One region of the Salinicoccus sp. CNSTN-B1 genome, then DNA from elsewhere that is predicted to be linked to it. Evidence: predicted binding sites of a transcription regulator. Region 1 holds the regulator's gene; the other holds the start of a gene.

Region 1 (3,420 bases):
AGAGATGGCTTTACAGAAGAAGAGGCGGTGTCAAGAATCAGAAGTCAAATGCCGCTATCGGATAAGCGCGATAGAAGCGATATCGTGTTTCAGAATAGTGGCTCTATTCAGGAATTGAGGGGCCAAGATTCAAAACTTTCTAGACAAGATTGAAAAGTGAACATTTTATGCAGATTACACCTTTAAACACGCTTTCAATATGTTATACTAATCAGTGAAAAGTATAGCATAAAGGGGCAATCGTCATGAAAAAAGTAGCAATCAATGGTTTGGGAAGAATTGGAAGAATGGTATTTCGCATCGTTGCCGCTTCAGATGAATTGGAGCTCGTAGCGGTGAACGCCAGCTATCCTGCTGAAACACTGGCTCATCTCCTCAACTACGACACCACACATGGGAAATTCGAAAAGCAGATAGAAGGCAATGGAGACAAGCTGGTCATGGATGGTAAAGAGATTCTGATCACGACTGAAAGAAATCCGGAAAAACTGCCATGGGGAGACTTGGGTGTGGATATTGTCATCGAAGCGACAGGCGCCTTCAACCATGGTGACAAAGCAGTAGCCCATGTTAAAGCAGGGGCCAAAAAAGTATTGCTGACTGCACCGGCCAAAGGCGGAGATGTGCAAACGGTAGTTCTTGGGGTAAATGATGAAGAATTCGATATAGATAAATATGATGTATTCTCAAATGCATCGTGTACGACAAACTGCCTGGCGCCAGTCGCCAAAGTGCTGGATGAGGAGTATGGCATCGAAAATGGTTTGATGACGACTGTCCATGCCTACACAAACGACCAGAAGAACATCGATAACCCGCATAAAGACCTTAGACGGGCACGTTCTTGTGCAGACAACATCATACCGACTTCGACTGGCGCAGCAAAAGCCTTGGGTGAGGTTCTCCCCAATTGAACGGCAAACTCCATGGCTTGGCATTGAGAGTGCCTGTCTCGAACGTTTCGCTTGTCGATCTGGTGGTTGACCTGAAAAAACCTGTGACGAAGGACGCACTCAATGAAACATTCGAGAAGCACGCTGATGGTGCGCTAGCCGGTATCATGGGTGTCACTTATGAACCGCTGGTGTCCAGTGATTTCAACACTGACAGCAGAAGTTCGATTATAGACGGTTCGTTGACGATGGTCATGGACGACAATAAAGTCAAAGTCCTGGCATGGTATGACAACGAATGGGGTTATTCGACCCGAGTGGTGGAATTCGCTGAAAAAATTGCTGAAAATCTATAGAAAGAAAAGAAGAAACGAGAGTTTCTTTCTTTTTATGTTCAATGTATTATAATGGTATACCAAACTGGGTAGGAAGAGGTGGTCATAGTGAAATGCCCGAATTGTCATCATACAAGTTCGAGAGTGGTCGATTCCAGGCATACCGATGAACTGTCTGCGATACGCCGGCGTAGGGAATGCGAAGAGTGCGGTTTTAGGTTCACGACGTTTGAACGTATGGAATTATCACCGCTGGTCGTAGTCAAAAAAGATGGAAACAGGGAAGTCTTCAGCCGGGAGAAACTGATGGATGGATTGCTCCGCGCATGTGAAAAGCGTCCAATCCCTTATGAGACGTTGGAGAAGACAGCAGCCCAGATAGAGTCGGACCTCAGGAATTTGAACAAATCGGAAGTTTCGAGCAATGATATCGGAGAACATGTCATGAAAGCGTTGATCACCTTGGATCAAGTGGCATATGTAAGGTTCGCTTCGGTCTATAAGGAGTTCAAGGACATCGACCAGCTCATGGAGACCTTGAAGCATCTGGCTAAAGGCAGTGACGATAATGAACTTCAATGAAAGGCTGAAACCAAATACCGAGTTCATCGTTTATATGCCGTCACCGTTCGAAAAGTCCCATCTGAATATCATAAATGAACTGTATCTCCCCTGATTGGACAGGAAGCGACCATGTCATATATCTACCTTCAGGAATCTTCAAACCATTACAGCAAACTTGAAACCAGGCTCCACAGAGAGATAATGGATGAATTGAACATGCCGCTTTCAAGCTTCTCAAGCATACTCGAGAAGCTTGAAGCGATGGGGCTTATCCGCACATATGTGTCCAACAACGCCCATGAAGATCGCTTCATATACGAGCTGTTGCTGCCGCTTACACCAGATGCCTTCTTCAAAGATCCAATGCTTAGCCTCTATCTCTATGGCCAAGTGGGCGCTGTGGCCTTCAATAAAAAGAAGGATCGACTCCAATATCCACCGATGCCAGAAAACTTCACTGAAGTAACGCGCAAATTCACTGAAGTGTTCCACACAGGTAGTGGTGAGGGCTTTAAAGTACCTACTGAAACATTCAGGAAGGAAAACGAATCTCTCGGGCCAAAAGTCGACCTCGAGGATTTTGACTTTGATGTGCTATTTACACATCTGAAAGGGACACGCATCGACCGTGCGTTCTTCACGAAGGAAATACGCATGCTTATAGTCAAATTGAGTATCCTTTTCAATTTTAATGCCTATGACATAAAACAGATACTGTTATCATCTACAACACAATATGCAGGAATAGATAAAGAACAGTTGAAGTATGAAGCGAGGAAATACTATCAGAAAGAGAACAAGGGCAAGGTTCCTAAATTTGATGGTCCGGCGCAACAGGCGGTTGAAGATAACACCGGTAAGGAATCATATATAGAACAGCTCGAAACCATTAACCCCTTAGACCGGCTGAATGATATACGCGGCCAGCGGCCAAGCGACAATGATGTGAAGCTCGTCACCGACATAATCGCCCGTACAAGTCTGCCAGGCGGTGTCATAAACCTACTTCTTGAGTATGTTTATCAGCAGAAGGGCGGGGACCTGAACTACCCGTATACAATGAAAATTGCAAGGGACTGGGAGGAGAAGGGGATACGTTCGGCTAAGGAAGCTTATGAATCGATAATGGAATACAGAAAGCAACGCAACTCGAAAAAAGGCGGGCGCAAAGAACGCCAAGGTGAAAAGAAACCTGCATGGATGGATAAATCATCCGCTAAACAGAAGAGCGACGTGCAAAACGATAACGGGAAAAAAGCGTCATCTGTCCAAAAGACAGCAAAAGATGATCCCGAGCTACAAAGAATGATAGATGAATTCAGAAAATCTAGGTGATCTTAATGGAACCCATAAACCAATTTTTAAAAAACTCAAAGAAACTGCAGGAGAATAATGAACGCCTTTATGAATCGCTCATCAAGCATCCGCGCATTATAGAATTGATCGAAAACAGCGAGCATGAGATTACGCGTTCAATGATTAAAAATGATCTGCTTCAATTGAAACGCTACGCCGAACAATCTTTAGCCTGTGAGAAATGTGACTCGCTGAGTGGGTGTGTGAATCATCCACAAGGTTATGTGCCTTCGATAGATGTAAGGGATGGGCGGATACATGTAATCTATTCC
Region 2 (3,420 bases), 1.0 Mb from region 1:
CCGGCGATCTGGAGAGCTATTACCAGGAGATTGGACGTGCGGGAAGGGACGGGGCAGCGAGTGAGTGTATACTGCTGTCAAGCCCGCGGGATATCGGTCTGCACCAATTCTTCATAGACCGTTCCAACTCGACGGATCAGTATAAAGATCACATGAGGGCTAAGCTTGACCGCATGATCCAATATAATCGCACAAGCAAATGTCTGAGCAGCTTCATCATCAAATATTTTAATGAAGATGAATATGTGGTCGAGTGTGGCCAATGTTCAAACTGCAGGGAGAAGGGGCGCACATATGACATGACAGCTGAAGCCAAGCTTGTCATGCAGGCTGTGTCACAAAATGCTGTGAGGATGACTAAAGAACAGACCATACAAGTATTGAGAGGGGAAATGGCAGAAAACGTGATTGCCTTCCAGCTAGATGAATCAGCTGCTTTCGGTACCATGGCGCACTATTTGACGAGTGAGCTCAATCATATATTAGAAGAGCTCATCTACAGGGGCTATCTCCACATGGAAGCGGGTGGACTCGAACTTACTGAGAGGAGCAAGATAGTCCTGGAAGGTGAACGCACCCTCTACACCGTGCCTTTCAGGAAACACTTCAATGAAAAAGTCGATATCAGTACCACATCTTCGCCGAATGAACTTCTTTTTGCCAAGCTTGCAGAAACGAGATGTCATCTTGCTGAGAAGCACGGCGTCCGGGAAGAAGACATATTTACCGATAATACATTGCGGGAGTTTGCCAAAAAAACACCACAATCCAAGCAGGATATGGTAAATATACACCGAGTGGGCAATTACAAGCTCAAACACTACTGCCCGGATTTTCTTGAAACAATCAACAGCTATAAACGCCAGATGCAGGAAACAAAATAAATAAGCCGGCCAATGGGCCGGCTGTTTCTTGTCAAATCTTAGAATGTTTCGGCGGTCTGTTCTTCATGAACATGTAGTAGCTTGCCCCGAAGATTATGATGTAGCCGACTATGGAGAGCATATCCGGCACCTCATTGAAGAAGATGATGCTGAAGATTGCAGTATACAAGATAGTGGAATAGAAGAAAATCGATATTTCACGTGCCGGTGCATAACTGTAGGCGATGGTAAGCCCAAATTGGCCAAGTGCAGCGAATATACCTGCCGATACGAGCAGCCAAAACTGCCCAGTGGTCATTGGTTCAAAATTCCATATGAAGAACGGGAGCAGGGCGACCGAGGAAAAGAAAGAAAAATAAAACACTACAGTGTAGAATTTTTCCCGGCTGCCAAGGACACGAAGAACAGTATAGGCTCCTGCAGCAGATAGAGCACCGAGCACAGCAATCAGAGCATATATTGTCTCGCTTGAGAGGGAAGGCTTGATTATAAAAACAGCTCCAGCAAAAGCGATGATGATGGAGATCATCTGATATCTGCGTATATATTCCTTCAGGAAGATCGCACAGAGAATGATGGTGAAGAACGGGCTCAGTTTATTGAGTATATCCGCATCACTAAGCACCATCTTATCGATGGCAAAGAAGTTCAGCAGAACTCCAAGCAGTCCAAACGACGATCTAAGGAGCAGAAGCCCCTGATTCCTTCCATGACCAAAAAGTCTTTCTTTGTAGTACAATGCAAAGGGCAAGGCGACGAGCATCGCCACAAAGTTTCTGAAAAATGCTTTTTGGACGGTAGGCAAGTCACCGCTATATTTTACAAAAAGGGCCATCAGACTGAATCCAAGTGAAGAAATAAGCAAGGCAATGATGCCTTTTACGGTATTGTTCATTATTATGCCAACCCCATCTTTATATTTTATTTCAAGGTTTTACATTCTGGAATTTTACACAAAAAAATTTAGAAGAATTTCCGATATAGTATAACATACTTATGGTGCACCTTTGGAGTCGTTAAGGTGATATTATGCGCAATGAAATTCCTTTTAATGCCATTGTAAATTAAATGCCAATATGGCATCATAGGGTATGTCATACGTATATATTGTGTACCGAATGATACTTAGGCACAATATATAGTGTTTAACTTAAACACTAAACATGTAAAATTATAATGATGCAAGATGGATGAAGACGAACTCCAGTTCGTCCGCTCCGTTTTTACGATGGCATGGAAAAGGAGGGGTGGCATGATCATTGCATTCTATTCGATGACCGGAAACGTCAGACGCTTTATCAACGGTTCTGGAATTGCTGAAGACTATGATACTTATGAGATACGTGCTTCAAACAAAGATGAACGTATACATGAGCCATTTATATTGGTAACCAGCACCTATGGTTTCGGTGGAGTGCCGAACGAGGTGAAAGTCTTCCTTGAAGTCAACAACGACCTTATGATGGCAGTCGCATCCAGCGGCAACCGCAACTGGGGCGAAAATTTTGCGCGTGCAGGTGAAGATATAAGTGAAAATTACAATGTTCCCTTGCTGATGAAGTTTGAACTGCACGGAACCCAAAAAGATAGGGAAGAATTCTTTGGAAAGGCAGGAGCTATATATGAAAGTTATGGACGATCAGAAATTCAATCATATTGAGTTGAACAACGAAGTGACAAAGCGCGATGAAACGGGCTTTTACCAATTGCATAAGGACCAGGAAGCACTTGAAGTGTTCATGGAGGAAGTGAAGGCTAACACCATTCATTTCGATTCTGAATTGGAACGGATGCATTATTTGGTGGACAATGACTTCTACTACGATCTATTCCAGGAGTACACAGACGAAGACGTACTTGAAATCGTAGCATATGCAGACAGTATTCCATTCAAGTTTAAAAGCTATATGGCTGCCAGCAAGTTTTTCAAAGACTATACAATGAAGACAAATGATAAGAAATATTATCTTGAAGATTATAAACAGCATGTGGTAATCGTCAGCCTCTACTTGGCTAAAGGAGATAAGGAGCGTGCGAAGCGTTTCATCCTCTCGATGATCGAACAGCGCTATCAACCGGCAACGCCGACCTTCCTGAACGCAGGCCGGGCCAAGACGTGGAGAGATGGTTTCTTGTTTCCTGCTTGAAGTCGACGATAGCCTGAACTCAATCAACTATATCGATTCAACGGCAAAACAGTTATCTAAAATAGGGGGCGGGGTTGCGATCAACCTTTCCAAACTCCGGGCACGCGGCGAAGCGATCAAAGGCATCAAAGGCGTCGCTAAAGGGGTGCTCCCTGTAGCTAAATCACTGGAGAATGGATTTGGCTATGCAGATCAGCTGGGACAAAGACCTGGGGCCGGTGCCGTCTATCTCAATATCTTCCATTATGATCTTCCAGAATTCCTGGACACGAAAAAAGTGAACGCTGATGAAGATCTGCGTTTGGCTACGATTTCAACAGGCCTTGTCATCCCCTCCAAGTTCTTTGATCTTGCCAAGGATAACCAGCCGTTCTATCTGTTCGCGCCTC

What was found. The regulator NrdR, encoded in region 1, represses ribonucleotide reductase genes. The targets are predictions, from matches to a motif close to AACACNATATATNGTGTT.
Region 2: a site for NrdR is predicted at 2,013-2,030, ahead of nrdI (class Ib ribonucleoside-diphosphate reductase assembly flavoprotein NrdI). Genes of this name have one in related genera too.

What each region holds. Positions count from the first base shown of each region.
Region 1 is NZ_JBTWMN010000004.1:1,163,416-1,166,835, forward strand. It holds partial or broken gene coaE (dephospho-CoA kinase) at 1-153, shown strand, start outside; partial or broken gene ACYF68_RS06945 (glyceraldehyde-3-phosphate dehydrogenase) at 246-1,249, shown strand; gene nrdR (transcriptional regulator NrdR) at 1,337-1,810, shown strand; gene ACYF68_RS06955 (replication initiation and membrane attachment family protein) at 1,922-3,127, shown strand; gene ACYF68_RS06960 (hypothetical protein) at 3,133-3,420, shown strand, end outside.
Region 2 is NZ_JBTWMN010000004.1:2,176,468-2,179,887, reverse strand. It holds gene recQ (DNA helicase RecQ) at 1-884, shown strand, start outside; gene ACYF68_RS12820 (DMT family transporter) at 916-1,779, opposite strand; gene nrdI (class Ib ribonucleoside-diphosphate reductase assembly flavoprotein NrdI) at 2,137-2,544, shown strand; partial or broken gene nrdE (class 1b ribonucleoside-diphosphate reductase subunit alpha) at 2,507-3,420, shown strand, end outside.